3 regions of the Lysinibacillus sp. FW12 genome follow, and region 3 is predicted to be linked to each of the others. Evidence: a T-box and tRNA genes for the amino acid it is inferred to sense, from the RefSeq annotation. Region 3 holds a T-box; the other regions hold tRNA genes.

Region 1 (6,119 bases), 510 kb from region 3:
CGAGTGAATGAAGGAGCGTACTTCAGTACGTGACTGATTGAACGAGTGAAGCTGACAACGAAATGCGATGTGTATTGAAAGCTGTAGGTTAAGTTATTAAGGGCGCACGGCGAATGCCTTGGCACTAGGAGCCGAAGAAGGACGGCACTAACACCGATATGCTTCGGGGAGCTGTAAGTGAGCTTTGATCCGGAGATTTCCGAATGGGGGAACCCACTACGTTTAATCGCGTAGTATCTTGACGTGAATACATAGCGTCTTGAAGGCAGACCCAGGGAACTGAAACATCTAAGTACCTGGAGGAAGAGAAAGAAAAATCGATTCCCTGAGTAGCGGCGAGCGAAACGGGAAGAGCCCAAACCAAGAGGCTTGCCTCTTGGGGTTGTAGGACACTCTATACGGAGTTACAAAAGAGCGAGTTAGATGAAGCGACTTGGAAAGGTCCGCCAGAGCAGGTAAAAGCCCTGTAGTCGAAAGTTCGTTCTCTCCTGAGTGGATCCTGAGTACGGCGGAACACGTGAAATTCCGTCGGAATCCGGGAGGACCATCTCCCAAGGCTAAATACTACCTAGTGACCGATAGTGAACCAGTACCGTGAGGGAAAGGTGAAAAGCACCCCGGAAGGGGAGTGAAAGAGATCCTGAAACCGTGTGCCTACAAGTAGTTAGAGCCCGTTAATGGGTGATAGCGTGCCTTTTGTAGAATGAACCGGCGAGTTACGATTACGTGCAAGGTTAAGCTTTAGAAGGCGGAGCCGCAGCGAAAGCGAGTCTGAATAGGGCGAAATAGTACGTGGTCGTAGACCCGAAACCAGGTGATCTACCCATGTCCAGGGTGAAGGTAAGGTAACACTTACTGGAGGCCCGAACCCACGCACGTTGAAAAGTGCGGGGATGAGGTGTGGGTAGCGGAGAAATTCCAATCGAACTTGGAGATAGCTGGTTCTCTCCGAAATAGCTTTAGGGCTAGCCTCGTGATGAGAATACTGGAGGTAGAGCACTGTTTGGACTAGGGGGCCATCCCGGTTTACCGAATTCAGACAAACTCCGAATGCCAGATATTTATACACGGGAGTCAGACTGCGAGTGATAAGATCCGTAGTCAAAAGGGAAACAGCCCAGACCACCAGCTAAGGTCCCAAAGTAATCGTTAAGTGGAAAAGGATGTGGCGTTGCACAGACAACCAGGATGTTGGCTTAGAAGCAGCCATCATTTAAAGAGTGCGTAATAGCTCACTGGTCGAGTGACGCTGCGCCGAAAATGTATCGGGGCTAAACGATTCACCGAAGCTGTGGATTGACATCTACGATGTCAGTGGTAGGAGAGCGTTCTAAGTGCGTTGAAGTCAGACCGGAAGGACTGGTGGAGCGCTTAGAAGTGAGAATGCCGGTATGAGTAGCGAAAGACGGGTGAGAATCCCGTCCACCGTATGACTAAGGTTTCCTGAGGAAGGCTCGTCCGCTCAGGGTTAGTCGGGACCTAAGCCGAGGCCGACAGGCGTAGGCGATGGACAACAGGTTGATATTCCTGTACCACCTCCTCACCGTTTGAGAAATGGGGGGACGCAGTAGGATAGGGTAAGCGCGCTGTTGGTTATGCGCGTCCAAGCAGTAAGGCGTGTGTGTAGGCAAATCCGCACACTGTAACGTTGAGCTGTGATGGCGAGTCCGTATGGACGAAGTTCCTGATTTCACACTGCCAAGAAAAGCCTCTATCGAGGTGAGAGGTGCCCGTACCGCAAACCGACACAGGTAGTCGAGGAGAGAATCCTAAGGTGTGCGAGAGAACTCTCGTTAAGGAACTCGGCAAAATGACCCCGTAACTTCGGGAGAAGGGGTGCTCTTGAGCGTGCAAGCGCATGAGAGCCGCAGTGAATAGGCCCAGGCGACTGTTTAGCAAAAACACAGGTCTCTGCAAAACCGTAAGGTGACGTATAGGGGCTGACGCCTGCCCGGTGCTGGAAGGTTAAGAGGAGTGGTTAGCGCAAGCGAAGCTGCGAATTGAAGCCCCAGTAAACGGCGGCCGTAACTATAACGGTCCTAAGGTAGCGAAATTCCTTGTCGGGTAAGTTCCGACCCGCACGAAAGGCGTAACGATCTGGGCACTGTCTCAACGAGAGACTCGGTGAAATTATAGTACCTGTGAAGATGCAGGTTACCCGCGACAGGACGGAAAGACCCCGTGGAGCTTTACTGTAGCCTGATATTGAATTTTGGTACAACTTGTACAGGATAGGTAGGAGCCAGAGATCTCGGAGCGCCAGCTTCGAAGGAGGCGTCGGTGGGATACTACCCTGGTTGTATTGAAATTCTAACCCATGCCCCTTAGCGGGGCAGGAGACAGTGTCAGGCGGACAGTTTGACTGGGGCGGTCGCCTCCTAAAAGGTAACGGAGGCGCCCAAAGGTTCCCTCAGAATGGTTGGAAATCATTCGTAGAGTGTAAAGGCACAAGGGAGCTTGACTGCGAGACCTACAAGTCGAGCAGGGTCGAAAGACGGGCTTAGTGATCCGGTGGTTCCGCATGGAAGGGCCATCGCTCAACGGATAAAAGCTACCCCGGGGATAACAGGCTTATCTCCCCCAAGAGTCCACATCGACGGGGAGGTTTGGCACCTCGATGTCGGCTCATCGCATCCTGGGGCTGTAGTCGGTCCCAAGGGTTGGGCTGTTCGCCCATTAAAGCGGTACGCGAGCTGGGTTCAGAACGTCGTGAGACAGTTCGGTCCCTATCCGTCGTGGGCGTAGGAAATTTGAGAGGAGCTGTCCTTAGTACGAGAGGACCGGGATGGACACACCGCTGGTGTACCAGTTGTCTTGCCAAAGGCATCGCTGGGTAGCTATGTGTGGACGGGATAAGTGCTGAAAGCATCTAAGCATGAAGCCCCCCTCAAGATGAGATTTCCCATTACGCAAGTAAGTAAGATCCCTCAAAGACGATGAGGTAGATAGGTTCGAGGTGGAAGTGTGGTGACACATGGAGCTGACGAATACTAATCGATCGAGGACTTAACCAAATTGTTTGAAGCATTCAATGTACGTTTATCTAGTTTTGAAAGAATAACCTTTCAACTGAATAAGTGAAGTGATGATGGCAAAGAGGCCACACCCGTTCCCATACCGAACACGGAAGTTAAGCTCTTTAGCGCCGATGGTAGTTGGGGGCTTCCCCCTGTGAGAGTAGGACGTCGCTTCGCTTATTTTTTGTGGAGGATTAGCTCAGCTGGGAGAGCACCTGCCTTACAAGCAGGGGGTCGGCGGTTCGAGCCCGTCATCCTCCACCATATGGTCCCGTGGTGTAGCGGTTAACATGCCTGCCTGTCACGCAGGAGATCGCCGGTTCGATCCCGGTCGGGACCGCCATTATTTTTGCCGGTGTAGCTCAGTTGGTAGAGCAACTGACTTGTAATCAGTAGGTCGTGGGTTCGACTCCTATCGCCGGCACCATTCCCTTGGAGGGGTAGCGAAGTGGCTAAACGCGGCGGACTGTAAATCCGCTCCTTAGGGTTCGGCGGTTCGAATCCGTCCCCCTCCACCATTTTAGGGGCATAGTTCAACGGTAGAATAGAGGTCTCCAAAACCTTTGGTGTGGGTTCGATTCCTACTGCCCCTGCCAGGTATTGAGGTACTCGTTCATATACAGCTGTTATGATTTATATAGTGGCGATTGTGGCGAAGTGGTTAACGCATCGGATTGTGGTTCCGACATTCGTGGGTTCGATTCCCATCAGTCGCCCCATTTCAACATTGGGGTATAGCCAAGCGGTAAGGCAACGGATTTTGATTCCGTCATGCCTAGGTTCGAATCCTAGTACCCCAGCCATTTTTTTCTTTAACGAGCCATTAGCTCAGTTGGTAGAGCATCTGACTTTTAATCAGAGGGTCGAAGGTTCGAGTCCTTCATGGCTCATCATTTTTATTTACTAAGCGCCCGTAGCTCAATTGGATAGAGCGTCTGACTACGGATCAGAAGGTTATGGGTTCGACTCCTGTCGGGCGCGCCAATAAATGTATTTTACGGAATGTAGCTCAGCTTGGTAGAGCACTTGGTTTGGGACCAAGGGGTCGTAGGTTCGAATCCTGTCATTCCGACCATCTTTTATTTAAATGGGGCCTTAGCTCAGCTGGGAGAGCGCCTGCCTTGCACGCAGGAGGTCAGCGGTTCGATCCCGCTAGGCTCCACCATTTCAATATTTTTGGAGGTATACCCAAGTCTGGCTGAAGGGATCGGTCTTGAAAACCGACAGGCGGGTAACACCGCGCGGGGGTTCGAATCCCTCTACCTCCTCCATTTCGGGTCAGTAGCTCAGTTGGTAGAGCATTAGATTGAAGCTCTAAGTGTCGGCGGTTCGATTCCGTCCTGACCCACCATTATTTGCGGGTGTAGTTTAATGGTAAAACCTCAGCCTTCCAAGCTGATGTCGTGAGTTCGATTCTCATCACCCGCTCCAAAATGGGCCTATAGCTCAGCTGGTTAGAGCGCACGCCTGATAAGCGTGAGGTCGATGGTTCGAGTCCATTTAGGCCCATCATTATTCCGAAGTAGCTCAGTTGGTAGTAGCACCTGACTGTTAATCAGGTTGTCGCAGGTTCGAGTCCTGCCTTCGGAGCCACGGCCCGTTGGTCAAGTGGTTAAGACACCGCCCTTTCACGGCGGTAACACGGGTTCGAATCCCGTACGGGTCATCAAGCATGTAGCACAGATGTGTGTTACATGCTTTTTTCTATATGTAGATGTTCAACCAAGACTATAAAACCATTAAAAGGTTCTGTAGCTTTTTTATGGTGAACATAGGACAGTATAAATGCTTTAGCTCATTTCAAGGTCCTGTTCCATTTATCAATCACATGTTTCACCCACTAATAAATTTGAACAAACTATTTCATATATGCAATATGTATGTTTTTTCAACAGCTATTTTCATGGTGCTTGCCGTATCGTTGCTCTAATATGAGGGTAAGTGGAGGAATCGATATGAGTATACAGGAGATAGAGCAATTCTTAAGTCAATATCAGAAAGAACAAAATAAATCAGATCTTTGGTTAGAGAATAGATTGCAAGAGATTAAGAGTGAAGGTGAATATTACCCCACAACAGAGGAACTAGTTTTTGGAGCACGTGTCGCATGGCGTAATAGTAACAAATGTATTGGACGCTTGTTTTGGCAGTCATTGCATGTAGTAGACGCACGAGATCTTTTAGACGAAGAGGATATTTTTCGAAAATTACTAGAGCATATCGATTATGCAACAAATAGTGGGAAAATCCGCCCTACAATAACCGTGTTTGCCTCAGATCGAGTACGGATTTGGAATCACCAACTTATCCGTTATGCGGGCTATGAAACGGAATTAGGTGTTATAGGTGATTCTCATTCTGTTGCGTTTACACAAGTATGTGAAACGCTAGGCTGGAAAAGTGAGAGAACAGCTTTTGATGTGTTACCACTTGTTATACAAGTAGATGGGCGAGCTCCAAGGCTGTTTACAATTCCAGCAGAATATATTTTAGAGGTGCCAATCCGCCATCCAGAGGAAGCTGAAATAGAAAAATTAGAGATGAAATGGTATGCTGTACCCATTATCTCGAGTATGCGTTTTCGAATGGCAGGCATTGATTACCAAGCTGCTCCTTTTAATGGTTGGTATATGGGGACAGAAATTGGAGCACGTAATTTAGCTGATCATGACCGCTATAATATGCTACCAGCTATTGCTGAGATTTTTAATCTTGATACAACCAAACAAGCTTCTCTTTGGCGTGATCGTGCATTAGTGGAGCTTAATATAGCAGTTCTCCATTCCTTTAAAGAAGATGGGGTAAGCATTGTCGATCATCATACAGCGGCTCAGCAGTTTAAATTGTTTGAGGAAGCAGAGCTATCGGCTGAACGGGAAGTTACAGGCAACTGGACATGGTTAATTCCACCGCTTTCACCTGCAACAACGCATATTTTCCATAAGCCCTATGTAAATGTCTATCATACACCAAATTATTTTTATCAAAAACCATGCTATTAACAATAGAAGACTCTTCAATTTCCTATCAGTAAATTTATCAATTAATTGTATTTTAAGAAGAGGGTGATCCACTATGTTGGAGCAGCAAATTCCAGATATC
Region 2 (6,119 bases), 1.4 Mb from region 3:
TCTTGACGTGAATACATAGCGTCTTGAAGGCAGACCCAGGGAACTGAAACATCTAAGTACCTGGAGGAAGAGAAAGAAAAATCGATTCCCTGAGTAGCGGCGAGCGAAACGGGAAGAGCCCAAACCAAGAGGCTTGCCTCTTGGGGTTGTAGGACACTCTATACGGAGTTACAAAAGAGCGAGTTAGATGAAGCGACTTGGAAAGGTCCGCCAGAGCAGGTAAAAGCCCTGTAGTCGAAAGTTCGTTCTCTCCTGAGTGGATCCTGAGTACGGCGGAACACGTGAAATTCCGTCGGAATCCGGGAGGACCATCTCCCAAGGCTAAATACTACCTAGTGACCGATAGTGAACCAGTACCGTGAGGGAAAGGTGAAAAGCACCCCGGGAGGGGAGTGAAAGAGATCCTGAAACCGTGTGCCTACAAGTAGTTAGAGCCCGTTAATGGGTGATAGCGTGCCTTTTGTAGAATGAACCGGCGAGTTACGATTACGTGCGAGGTTAAGCTTTAGAAGGCGGAGCCGCAGCGAAAGCGAGTCTGAATAGGGCGAAATAGTACGTGGTCGTAGACCCGAAACCAGGTGATCTACCCATGTCCAGGGTGAAGGTAAGGTAACACTTACTGGAGGCCCGAACCCACGCACGTTGAAAAGTGCGGGGATGAGGTGTGGGTAGCGGAGAAATTCCAATCGAACTTGGAGATAGCTGGTTCTCTCCGAAATAGCTTTAGGGCTAGCCTCGTGATGAGAATACTGGAGGTAGAGCACTGTTTGGACTAGGGGGCCATCCCGGTTTACCGAATTCAGACAAACTCCGAATGCCAGATATTTATACACGGGAGTCAGACTGCGAGTGATAAGATCCGTAGTCAAAAGGGAAACAGCCCAGACCACCAGCTAAGGTCCCAAAGTAATCGTTAAGTGGAAAAGGATGTGGCGTTGCACAGACAACCAGGATGTTGGCTTAGAAGCAGCCATCATTTAAAGAGTGCGTAATAGCTCACTGGTCGAGTGACGCTGCGCCGAAAATGTATCGGGGCTAAACGATTCACCGAAGCTGTGGATTGACATCTACGATGTCAGTGGTAGGAGAGCGTTCTAAGTGCGTTGAAGTCAGACCGGAAGGACTGGTGGAGCGCTTAGAAGTGAGAATGCCGGTATGAGTAGCGAAAGACGGGTGAGAATCCCGTCCACCGTATGACTAAGGTTTCCTGAGGAAGGCTCGTCCGCTCAGGGTTAGTCGGGACCTAAGCCGAGGCCGACAGGCGTAGGCGATGGACAACAGGTTGATATTCCTGTACCACCTCCTCACCGTTTGAGAAATGGGGGGACGCAGTAGGATAGGGTAAGCGCGCTGTTGGTTATGCGCGTCCAAGCAGTAAGGCGTGTGTGTAGGCAAATCCGCACACTGTAACGTTGAGCTGTGATGGCGAGTCCGTATGGACGAAGTTCCTGATTTCACACTGCCAAGAAAAGCCTCTATCGAGGTGAGAGGTGCCCGTACCGCAAACCGACACAGGTAGTCGAGGAGAGAATCCTAAGGTGTGCGAGAGAACTCTCGTTAAGGAACTCGGCAAAATGACCCCGTAACTTCGGGAGAAGGGGTGCTCTTGAGCGTGCAAGCGCATGAGAGCCGCAGTGAATAGGCCCAGGCGACTGTTTAGCAAAAACACAGGTCTCTGCAAAACCGTAAGGTGACGTATAGGGGCTGACGCCTGCCCGGTGCTGGAAGGTTAAGAGGAGTGGTTAGCGCAAGCGAAGCTGCGAATTGAAGCCCCAGTAAACGGCGGCCGTAACTATAACGGTCCTAAGGTAGCGAAATTCCTTGTCGGGTAAGTTCCGACCCGCACGAAAGGCGTAACGATCTGGGCACTGTCTCAACGAGAGACTCGGTGAAATTATAGTACCTGTGAAGATGCAGGTTACCCGCGACAGGACGGAAAGACCCCGTGGAGCTTTACTGTAGCCTGATATTGAATTTTGGTACAACTTGTACAGGATAGGTAGGAGCCAGAGATCTCGGAGCGCCAGCTTCGAAGGAGGCGTCGGTGGGATACTACCCTGGTTGTATTGAAATTCTAACCCATGCCCCTTAGCGGGGCAGGAGACAGTGTCAGGCGGACAGTTTGACTGGGGCGGTCGCCTCCTAAAAGGTAACGGAGGCGCCCAAAGGTTCCCTCAGAATGGTTGGAAATCATTCGTAGAGTGTAAAGGCACAAGGGAGCTTGACTGCGAGACCTACAAGTCGAGCAGGGTCGAAAGACGGGCTTAGTGATCCGGTGGTTCCGCATGGAAGGGCCATCGCTCAACGGATAAAAGCTACCCCGGGGATAACAGGCTTATCTCCCCCAAGAGTCCACATCGACGGGGAGGTTTGGCACCTCGATGTCGGCTCATCGCATCCTGGGGCTGTAGTCGGTCCCAAGGGTTGGGCTGTTCGCCCATTAAAGCGGTACGCGAGCTGGGTTCAGAACGTCGTGAGACAGTTCGGTCCCTATCCGTCGTGGGCGTAGGAAATTTGAGAGGAGCTGTCCTTAGTACGAGAGGACCGGGATGGACACACCGCTGGTGTACCAGTTGTCTTGCCAAAGGCATCGCTGGGTAGCTATGTGTGGACGGGATAAGTGCTGAAAGCATCTAAGCATGAAGCCCCCCTCAAGATGAGATTTCCCATTACGCAAGTAAGTAAGATCCCTCAAAGACGATGAGGTAGATAGGTTCGAGGTGGAAGTGTGGTGACACATGGAGCTGACGAATACTAATCGATCGAGGACTTAACCAAATTGTTTGAAGCAGTCAATGTACGTTTATCCAGTTTTGAAAGAATAAAATATTATAATATACTTGTAATTTTGATAAAATATGTTATAATAGGTATTGTCTTTCAAATAGTCTAGTGATGATGGCAAAGAGGTCACACCCGTTCCCATACCGAACACGGAAGTTAAGCTCTTTAGCGCCGATGGTAGTTGGGGGCTTCCCCCTGTGAGAGTAGGACGTCGCTAGGCTATATACTAAAATTATTCCGAAGTAGCTCAGTTGGTAGTAGCACCTGACTGTTAATCAGGTTGTCGCAGGTTCGAGTCCTGCCTTCGGAGCCATTCTTGGAGAGTTGTCCGAGTGGCCGAAGGAGCACGATTGGAAATCGTGTAGGCGGTTAACACTGTCTCAAGGGTTCAAATCCCTTACTCTCCGCCAGCACTTTGATTTATTCCAAACGAAGGCCCCTTGGTCAAGTGGTTAAGACACCGCCCTTTCACGGCGGTAACACGGGTTCGAATCCCGTAGGGGTCACCATTTAAATACCCAGATGGAGGATTAGCTCAGCTGGGAGAGCATCTGCCTTACAAGCAGAGGGTCGGCGGTTCGAGCCCGTCATCCTCCACCATATTTTTTATAACAACATAGTATTATCGCGGGGTGGAGCAGTGGTAGCTCGTCGGGCTCATAACCCGAAGGTCGTTGGTTCAAATCCGGCCCCCGCAACCAAATGGTCCCGTGGTGTAGCGGTTAACATGCCTGCCTGTCACGCAGGAGATCGCCGGTTCGATCCCGGTCGGGACCGCCATTTATTTTTTTAAATATGGGTCAGTAGCTCAGTTGGTAGAGCATTAGATTGAAGCTCTAAGTGTCGGCGGTTCGATTCCGTCCTGACCCACCATATTTTTTTGCCGGTTTAGCTCAGCAGGTAGAGCAACTGACTTGTAATCAGTAGGTCGTGGGTTCGATTCCTATAGCCGGCACCATTTTCCCGGAGGGGTAGCGAAGTGGCTAAACGCGGCGGACTGTAAATCCGCTCCTTAGGGTTCGGCGGTTCGAATCCGTCCCCCTCCACCAGTTTTTTTTACTATAGGGGCATAGTTCAACGGTAGAATAGAGGTCTCCAAAACCTTTGGTGTGGGTTCGATTCCTACTGCCCCTGCCAATTAATTTTATGGCGATTGTGGCGAAGTGGTTAACGCACCGGATTGTGGTTCCGGCATTCGTGGGTTCGATTCCCATCAGTCGCCCCATCAAATATAAAATTAATAAACATCATAATACAATGGCGATTGTGGCGAAGTGGTTAACGCACCGGATTGTGGTTCCGGCATTCGTGGGTTCGATTCCCATCAGTCGCCCCATTGTTGGGGTATAGCCAAGCGGTAAGGCAACGGATTTTGATTCCGTCATGCCTAGGTTCGAATCCTAGTACCCCAGCCATTTTTGCGGAAGTAGTTCAGTGGTAGAACACCACCTTGCCAAGGTGGGGGTCGCGAGTTCGAACCTCGTCTTCCGCTCCAATATGATGGCGGCATAGCCAAGTGGTAAGGCACGGGTCTGCAACACCCTTATCACCGGTTCAAATCCGGTTGCCGCCTCCATATTTTATCTGATAATCGGTTTATCCGATTTTTTTTATCTCCATTATGCCGGTGTGGCGGAATTGGCAGACGCGCACGACTCAAAATCGTGTTCCTTTGGAGTGTCGGTTCGACCCCGACCACCGGTATCATTACGTTATATATACGTTACATTTAGTAAGTTTAGAAAGCTCACAAACCTTGTACTATCAAGGTTTGTGAGCTTTTTGTATTTCCTAGGAATACGATCGAAAACGAGTAGAATTGATTATGTTTACACAAGCTCATTATCTAAAAAAAGGTTTTATGAGAGGTTCCAACAATTCTTCTAATCTTAGTCTAGATTTTAAACCTAGTAAAAGCAAGAGAGCTATTTAAGGGACAGTATGAATTTACTTAACACAGCTATAATCATGTCTCTAATGTTCTATACATGATATAATAAAATGGAAATATGATGAATATATGAATGAATATTACATAAAATAGAAGTTGGAGAAAATTTATGATTAGTATTAAAAGGATTATAATTTTTTTGAAAGGATGATTATAATGAAAACGATTTATATTTATCCAAAATTAGCAATGGGGTTTAGAGGATTTGCAACTGGTTTAGATCGAGAAGGATTCTTTTTGAAAAAAAGGTCATCGAGACTGAAAAAAACCATAGAAGATTCACTAAAAGAAAATAATTTGAGTACTTTTAATGTAGAAGTAACTCATGGGTATGAATCTCCAGAGGAATTATTAGAAAATGATGGCGTATTAGTTTTGATTTCTCCATATTTAAAAAGTTTACTTAGTCACATTGATTTTTCAAAAAGTGGTTACTATCTTTTGTCAGAGGAGGAATATAATTCGCAAAATATTGATAACCTCATAAAGTATATAAAAACGCTATGAAACTATAAATGCATAGTTAAAAGAAAATAATTGAAATGCTAAAAAACATTTTGAGATAGCGACTTCCACCAAGAGCTTATGAGGAAGCAGCAATGCTTATATAAAAGGAAAGTTTACATATTACTTTTAAGAAGCCTTATACTCGCTACACTTTAACCTTCTATTCAAAAGGATCCTCTTATTTTTATATGATAATTAACTATCCCAATAATTATTCTTTCAATTACAACTCTAACATTGTGGACCATACAAAAATGTTGTTGCATAGAAAGGAAAAGATAACAAAGAATTGAATTTATAGATGGTAAAGTAGAAGTTAATACATCAAAGCTGAGGTGTTGAAAATTTTGAAACCCATACAACTAAATGAAATACCTAAAGAGATCGTCGAGTATGTCGGAGCAGTTATTAATATTCATTTTCCTAGACAGGGACATACATCCGATGTAGGAATTCTTAATTCTAAAAGAGGGACATTCGTTTTAAAAAGAGCAAAAGGAAAGCCATTCTGTACTTGGTTATCGAAAGAAGCATGGATACTTAAAAATCTAGCAGCATCTGCCTTACCTACTCCGAGGCTATATTATTTTATCGAACAACCAATACAAAATCAGTCATGGGCATTAATGACATATTTAGAAGGCGACACCGTTAGAAGTGCCCTAGAAAAAGAAGATAATACAGAAAATAGACATGAAATACTATTTAACTTTGGAAGGGTGCTATCTGCCATTCATTCAACTCCATGTCCAAAGGAGTTAGTAAAGGACACAGTATGGATAGACGATATGCTGGGACAAGCTGAGTTTAATTTAAAAAATTATAAAGTAGATGGCACAGCTGAATTGTTAAGTAGGTTGAAGAGACACAAACCAAA
Region 3 (6,119 bases):
GCTCCAAATTAGGATATCCCCGCTCGAAAATGGTGGAGAAGCGCTCCAAAATAGGTTGAGCCCGCTCGAAAATGGTGGAGAAGCGCTCCAAAATAGGTTGAGCCCGCTCGAAAAAGGTGTGGAAGCGCTCCAAAGTAGGGTGTCCCCGCTCGAAAATGGAGGAGAAGCGCTCCAAAGTAGGATATCCCTGCTCGAAAATGGAGGAGAAGCGCTCCAAAATAGACAGGACCCGCTCCAAAAAGGTGTGGAAGCGCTCCAAAGTAGGATATCCCCGCTCGAAAATGGTGGAAAGGCGCTCCAAAGCAGGTTGCCCCGCTCGAAAATGGTGGAGAAGCGCTCCAAAGCTAGCTGAACCCGCTCGAAAAAGGTGTGGAAGCGCTCCAAAATAGGATGAGTCCGCTCGAAAAAGGTGTGGAAGCGCTCCAAAGTAGGCAGAACCCGCTCGAAAATGGTGGAGAAGCGCTCCAAAGTAGACAGAACCCGCTCCAAAAAGGTGTGGAAGTGCTCCAAAGCATGACCAACCCGCTCGAAAACAGGTGAAAACCGCTCCAAACCCCGACAATCCCGTCGAATTGAACAAACAAAAGCCTCTCTAAAACACATTAATTTTAATTCATCTTGCGTCCTTCCTTTTGTATGCGTTATAATTATGACCAGTTACTAATAATTGATAGTAAGAAAGCTGAGGGGTTGCTATATGAACGCAGGTATTATAGGAATAGGCAAATATGTTCCTGAGAAGGTCGTTACAAATTTTGATTTGGAAAAAATAATGGATACTTCGGATGAATGGATTCGTACTCGAACAGGCATTGAAGAACGTCATTTTGCGGCAGATGATCAGGAAACTTCAGATTTAGCAGTAGCTGCTGCTAAAGAAGCTATTGCAAAAGCGGGTATTACGCCTGAGGAAATTGGTTTAATACTTGTAGCAACTGTAACACAGGATCAAACTTTTCCAAGTGTAGCATGTATGGTTCAGGAACAACTCGGTGCAGTGAACGCTGCGGCGATGGATCAAGCTGCAGCATGTGCAGGATTTATATATAGCTTAGTGACAGCGAAGCACTTTGTAGAGGCAAATGCTTATAAATATGTCTTAGTAGTAGGTGTTGAAAAGCTGTCGAAAGTCATTGACTGGAACGATCGCAATACGGCTGTATTATTCGGTGATGGTGCGAGTGCAGCTATTGTTGGACCAGTATCTGAAGGCAGAGGTATTTTATCATTTGAACTTGGTGCTGATGGTACAGGCGGCAAGAATCTTTATTTAACAAAGCAAGACACGATTGCGATGAACGGTCGTGAAGTGTTTAAATTTGCTGTTCGTCAAATGGGTGAATCAGCGGTTAATGTGTTAGATAAAGCAGGATTAACAAAAGAAGACGTTGATTTTTTAGTGCCGCATCAGGCAAATATACGTATTATGGAATCTGCTCGTGAGCGATTAGAGCTACCACCAGAAAAAATGTCAAAAACGATTCATAAATACGGAAATACTTCCGCAGCTTCTATTGGTATTTCCTTGGTAGATGAGCTCGAAGCAGGTAAGATAAAAGAGGATGATTTATTAGTCCTTGTTGGTTTTGGTGGCGGCTTAACATGGGGTGCCGTAGCCATGAGATGGGGAAAATAAGAAGGAAAAATGCTTGAGGGGAGTAAGACAATGAGTAAACGACGAGTAGTAATTACAGGAATTGGCGCAGTTACACCACTAGGAAATAGCATCGAAGAAACATGGGCAAACATTAAAGCTGGTAAATCTGGTATTGGTGAGCTAACACGTTTAAATAAAGATCTTTTTGCAGCAAAAATTGCAGCAGAAGTGAAAGATTTTGATATTGAAAAATATATTGATCGTAAAGAAGCTCGTAAAATGGATCGTTTTACGCACTACGCGTTAGCGGCTTCAATTATGGCAATGGAAGATGCACAGCTAACAATTGATGAAGAGCTAGCTCCTCGTGCAGGTGTATGGATTGGCTCTGGAATCGGTGGTATGGAAACTTATGAACAGCAGTTTTTAACGTTCCAAGAGCGTGGCGCTAGACGTGTTAGTCCATTCTTCATTCCAATGATGATTCCTGATATGGCTTCAGGTCAAGTATCCATCTATTTTGGTGCGAAGGGTATTAACTCTTGTTCTGTAACGGCATGTGCTTCAGGAACAAACTCAATTGGTGATGCTTTCAAAGTAATCGAACGTGGAGATGCGGATGTTATGATTTCAGGTGGTGCTGAATCACCAATCGTAACAATGGCAGTAGCAGGCTTCTGTGCCAATACTGCTTTATCATTAAATCAAGATCCACAGGCTGCATGCCGTCCATTTGATAAAAACCGTGATGGTTTTATTATTGGAGAAGGTGCCGGTATTGTCATTTTAGAAGAATATGAACATGCAAAAGCTCGTGGTGCTAAAATCTATGCTGAAGTTTTAGGTTATGGTGCAACAGGAGATGCTCACCATATTACAGCTCCTGCTCCAGAGGGAGAGGGCGCAGCACGTGCGATGATGCAAGCATTGGAAGATGGTGGAGTAGAGCCATCACAAGTTGATTATATTAATGCGCATGGCACTAGTACGCCATATAATGACTTATTTGAAACGCAAGCCGTTAAAACTGCTTTTGGTGAGCATGCTTATAAGCTAGCGATGAGCTCAACAAAATCTATGACAGGTCACTTATTAGGTGCAGCTGGTGGTGTGGAAGCTATTTTCACAGCATTAGCCCTTAAAGAAGGTATATTACCGCCAACAATCAATTTAATGGATCCAGATCCTGAATGTGATTTAGATTATGTTCCAAATGAAGCGAGAGAAGCAACGATTCAATATGCAATGAGTAATTCTCTTGGTTTTGGTGGTCACAATGCAAGTCTTCTATTCAAAAAATATGAAGCATAATATCTAAACTAGAAAAAACGTCAGCCAAATTTAAACGGCTGACGTCTTTTTTTATAGTTTTGTGAATACATGATAAGTAAGAAGAAATAGAAAGGATGCCTCTACTTATGTTTCGTCTCTTTTTATTTTTAGTAAGCTATGGCTTAATGATCCTCTCTGTAGGGAATCTCATATTGTATTTAAATTACCGTACGCTAGGTTATTCCTGGAAGGTTGTTTTTAAATTTATTTTTCAAACAACGGAATTTTATATGGCGATAGGGGCCTGCATCATCATATGCGCTGTCGTTCTTGATTTAGGCTTTGATCGTTCCACTGATAAGCTTTAAATTGTTAGCGACGCGCACGGCCTAAGCCCATTGCTTCTTCCATACGTTTTAAAGTGGCACTTGCAATGGCATTTGCTTTTGCTGCACCTTCATCTAGAATGGCATCTAATTCAGATGACTCTACTAAATGATAGAACTTTTCTTGAATAGGAGTTAGGTGTTCAATAACCGCTGTTGCAACACCTTGCTTGAATCCACCATAACCAATGCCTTCATATTTTTTCACTAAGTCATCAATAGATACACCTGAAATAGCTGATTCGATTGTCAATAAATTTGAAACGCCTGGTTTATTTTCCACATCAAATGCTACAACACCGTCTGAATCCGTAACAGCTGATTTGATTTTTTTCTCAATTTCTTTCGCTGTATCAAGTAAGCGGATTGTTGCCTTTGTATTTGGATCCGATTTACTCATCTTTTTTGTTGGCTCTTGTAGTGATTTAATACGAGCGCCTGCTTTTGGTAATTGAATTTCTGGAATCGTTAGGACATCCCCGTAACGTTTGTTAAAGCGTTCTGCTAGGTCACGTGTTAATTCAATATGTTGTTTCTGGTCATCGCCGACAGGAACAATGTTTGTATTATAAAGTAGAATGTCTGCAGCCATTAACGGTGGGTATGTTAAAAGAGCGGCAGAGACGCTTTCCTTACCGTGTGACTTATCTTTAAATTGTGTCATACGTTCAAGCTCCCCAATTGAAGCCACACATTGTAACATCCATCCTGCCTGAGCGTGTGCAGGTACCTCTGATTGAATGAATAATGTAGATTTTTTAGGATCAATGCCAGTAGCGATATAGGTAGCTGCTAGCTTGCGAATGCTTTCGCGTAATTCCTTTGGATCTTGTGCCACAGTAATTGCATGCTGGTCAACGATGCAATAAATAGCGTTTCCTTCATCTTGTAATGCAGGGAATTGCTTAAATGCCCCTAAATAGTTCCCTAATGTTACGATTCCTGTAGGCTGTACGCCAGAAAAAATAGTTGTCATGAAAATTTCCTCCTCGAATTCAAGTTCCGCGGCTTTTAGCCAGCGGCGTAACTTTCATCATTAAACCGATTGATGAAAATAAAAAAACATCATGCGTCCTCATTAGATTTTTTCTAAAGAAGGGACGAATGATGTTTGAATCCGCGGTACCACCCAGCTTGCCTAAAAAGGCCACTCTGCTTCGTAACGTGAAGTGACGAGCTTTGCTAGTTGCTCAAGTAGCGTTCACAAAGCTAACTCGGAAGTCCATTCCACATGCCTCCACGATCTGTTTGCAGCGACCACAGACTCTCTAAACGTGAAATATGCATATGTACTACTCTTCGTCAGCGTTTTTCTCAATTCAAATTGTTTAAATTGATTTTATTGCAATGAATTATATTATAAAGATTCCATTGTGTAAAGTCAGACTTTTGACTGTGTTTTTTTTCATAAAAAAATTATATGCTTTTTCTGTTGTGTAATAATGTTATAAATTTATACTTTTTTATTAAAAATATGTTTCGCTGTACACACCAAATTGACAATTTTCTCGTTTAATTTTTATAAATGAGAACAACTAAGATACAAGCCTAGATGTTTAAAATGCATTGAAAGTGGGAATGTTAATAGTAGCACATAAGATAGTAGAAAATACGCTACATTAAAAGATGTATAAAAAGAAAGAATATTTAGTTGTGGGTTCAGTCTTTTTTTATTGGAACTATATTCAAATACAGCGGAGTACTGTATAATGGTACTGTGTATTTTACTTTACATTAATTCTAATTTAACACTCTGGTTCTGGTTTTAGATAATAATTTCGAAATGAAAGGATGTGTCAGAATGATCGTAACCCTATTTACATCACCAAGTTGTACCTCTTGTCGTAAAGCGAAAGCTTGGTTAGAGGAGCACGAAATTCCATATACAGAACGTAATATATTTTCTGAGCCACTAAGTATTAGTGAAATTAAAAAAATTTTACGTATGACTGAAGACGGGACAGATGAAATTATTTCTACTCGTTCAAAAATATTCCAAAAATTAAATGTAGATGTTGAAAGTTTACCACTACAACGTTTATATGAATTAATTCAGGAGTATCCTGGTTTATTACGCCGACCAATCATTTTGGATGAAAAACGTCTCCAAGTTGGCTATAATGAAGATGAAATTCGTCGCTTCCTACCTCGTAAAGTTCGAGCATATCAGCTTCAAGAAGCGCAGCGAATGGTGAATTAAAACTATCCATTTTGAATAATATATGTAGTAGATGTTACAAATGTGGAATGCATGTTGTGACATCTATTTTTTTATGTTTTACTTATGTAAAACCTTCTATATGAAGTATAATAATTAATAGGAAAAGTCATATATTTCCGTTAAAGTATGTTAAACTTGATTTAAGTTAAATAGTTTACTACAATTTCAATAATTCAAATATCTTCTGTGAAACGGTGTATATCCTTTTCATTTTATGACAGAACAGCATACAATAGAGTTAGAGACAACTGTGAACAAAATAATCGATGTTTACGGTGTACTCGATGGTTTAACTGTAGTGTGGTCAAAGGTTGAAAAACAAATGCGGTATGAAGGTTAAAAACAAAGAATAAAAGCATACTAATGAAACAAAACTGTTTTTCGACATATGACAGTGAAGGGAGATGAGGTCTAGTGGACATCGAACGTGTAAATGAAAATACACTCAAGCTCTTTATTACGTACAATGATATAGAGGATCGCGGCTATAGTCGTGAAGAGATTTGGTACAATCGAGCAAAGGGTGAACAACTTTTTTGGGATATGATTGATGAAGTAAACACGGAGGATTATTTTGATGTAGAGGGTCCGATTTGGATTCATATCAATGCATCTGAAGTTGGCTTAGAAATCATTGTCACAC

Evidence for each region. A T-box is a leader RNA that pairs with one kind of tRNA and senses whether it is charged. The one in region 3 lies ahead of trpS (tryptophan--tRNA ligase), so its partner is inferred to be a tRNA-Trp.
Region 1: it encodes a tRNA-Trp, which carries the amino acid that the T-box ahead of trpS (tryptophan--tRNA ligase) is inferred to sense. The anticodon was not compared.
Region 2: it encodes a tRNA-Trp, which carries the amino acid that the T-box ahead of trpS (tryptophan--tRNA ligase) is inferred to sense. The anticodon was not compared.

The regions. Positions count from the first base shown of each region.
Region 1 covers NZ_CP139094.1:4,496,462-4,502,580, reverse strand. Annotated here, with positions in the region: rRNA gene SJW71_RS23125 (23S ribosomal RNA) at 87-3,014, shown strand; rRNA gene rrf (5S ribosomal RNA) at 3,079-3,194, shown strand; tRNA gene SJW71_RS23115 (tRNA-Val) at 3,206-3,281, shown strand; tRNA gene SJW71_RS23110 (tRNA-Asp) at 3,285-3,360, shown strand; tRNA gene SJW71_RS23105 (tRNA-Thr) at 3,369-3,444, shown strand; tRNA gene SJW71_RS23100 (tRNA-Tyr) at 3,452-3,535, shown strand; tRNA gene SJW71_RS23095 (tRNA-Trp) at 3,540-3,613, shown strand; tRNA gene SJW71_RS23090 (tRNA-His) at 3,661-3,736, shown strand; tRNA gene SJW71_RS23085 (tRNA-Gln) at 3,746-3,820, shown strand; tRNA gene SJW71_RS23080 (tRNA-Lys) at 3,835-3,907, shown strand; tRNA gene SJW71_RS23075 (tRNA-Arg) at 3,925-4,001, shown strand; tRNA gene SJW71_RS23070 (tRNA-Pro) at 4,016-4,092, shown strand; tRNA gene SJW71_RS23065 (tRNA-Ala) at 4,107-4,182, shown strand; tRNA gene SJW71_RS23060 (tRNA-Ser) at 4,196-4,288, shown strand; tRNA gene SJW71_RS23055 (tRNA-Phe) at 4,293-4,368, shown strand; tRNA gene SJW71_RS23050 (tRNA-Gly) at 4,375-4,448, shown strand; tRNA gene SJW71_RS23045 (tRNA-Ile) at 4,453-4,526, shown strand; tRNA gene SJW71_RS23040 (tRNA-Asn) at 4,534-4,610, shown strand; tRNA gene SJW71_RS23035 (tRNA-Glu) at 4,612-4,683, shown strand; gene SJW71_RS23030 (nitric oxide synthase oxygenase) at 4,973-6,019, shown strand; gene SJW71_RS23025 (hypothetical protein) at 6,093-6,119, shown strand, end outside.
Region 2 covers NZ_CP139094.1:822,350-828,468, forward strand. Annotated here, with positions in the region: rRNA gene SJW71_RS04175 (23S ribosomal RNA) at 1-2,778, shown strand, start outside; rRNA gene rrf (5S ribosomal RNA) at 2,889-3,004, shown strand; tRNA gene SJW71_RS04185 (tRNA-Asn) at 3,021-3,097, shown strand; tRNA gene SJW71_RS04190 (tRNA-Ser) at 3,103-3,194, shown strand; tRNA gene SJW71_RS04195 (tRNA-Glu) at 3,219-3,293, shown strand; tRNA gene SJW71_RS04200 (tRNA-Val) at 3,309-3,384, shown strand; tRNA gene SJW71_RS04205 (tRNA-Met) at 3,411-3,485, shown strand; tRNA gene SJW71_RS04210 (tRNA-Asp) at 3,489-3,564, shown strand; tRNA gene SJW71_RS04215 (tRNA-Phe) at 3,582-3,657, shown strand; tRNA gene SJW71_RS04220 (tRNA-Thr) at 3,667-3,742, shown strand; tRNA gene SJW71_RS04225 (tRNA-Tyr) at 3,750-3,833, shown strand; tRNA gene SJW71_RS04230 (tRNA-Trp) at 3,848-3,921, shown strand; tRNA gene SJW71_RS04235 (tRNA-His) at 3,934-4,009, shown strand; tRNA gene SJW71_RS04240 (tRNA-His) at 4,045-4,120, shown strand; tRNA gene SJW71_RS04245 (tRNA-Gln) at 4,125-4,199, shown strand; tRNA gene SJW71_RS04250 (tRNA-Gly) at 4,205-4,279, shown strand; tRNA gene SJW71_RS04255 (tRNA-Cys) at 4,287-4,360, shown strand; tRNA gene SJW71_RS04260 (tRNA-Leu) at 4,408-4,488, shown strand; gene SJW71_RS04265 (hypothetical protein) at 4,892-5,242, shown strand; gene SJW71_RS04270 (phosphotransferase family protein) at 5,590-6,119, shown strand, end outside.
Region 3 covers NZ_CP139094.1:3,981,917-3,988,035, reverse strand. Annotated here, with positions in the region: gene SJW71_RS20615 (hypothetical protein) at 1-352, shown strand, start outside; gene SJW71_RS20610 (hypothetical protein) at 391-540, shown strand; gene SJW71_RS20605 (beta-ketoacyl-ACP synthase III) at 698-1,636, shown strand; gene fabF (beta-ketoacyl-ACP synthase II) at 1,667-2,908, shown strand; gene SJW71_RS20595 (hypothetical protein) at 3,016-3,237, shown strand; gene trpS (tryptophan--tRNA ligase) at 3,242-4,231, opposite strand; T-box leader at 4,349-4,570, opposite strand; gene spxA (transcriptional regulator SpxA) at 5,060-5,455, shown strand; gene mecA (adaptor protein MecA) at 5,891-6,119, shown strand, end outside.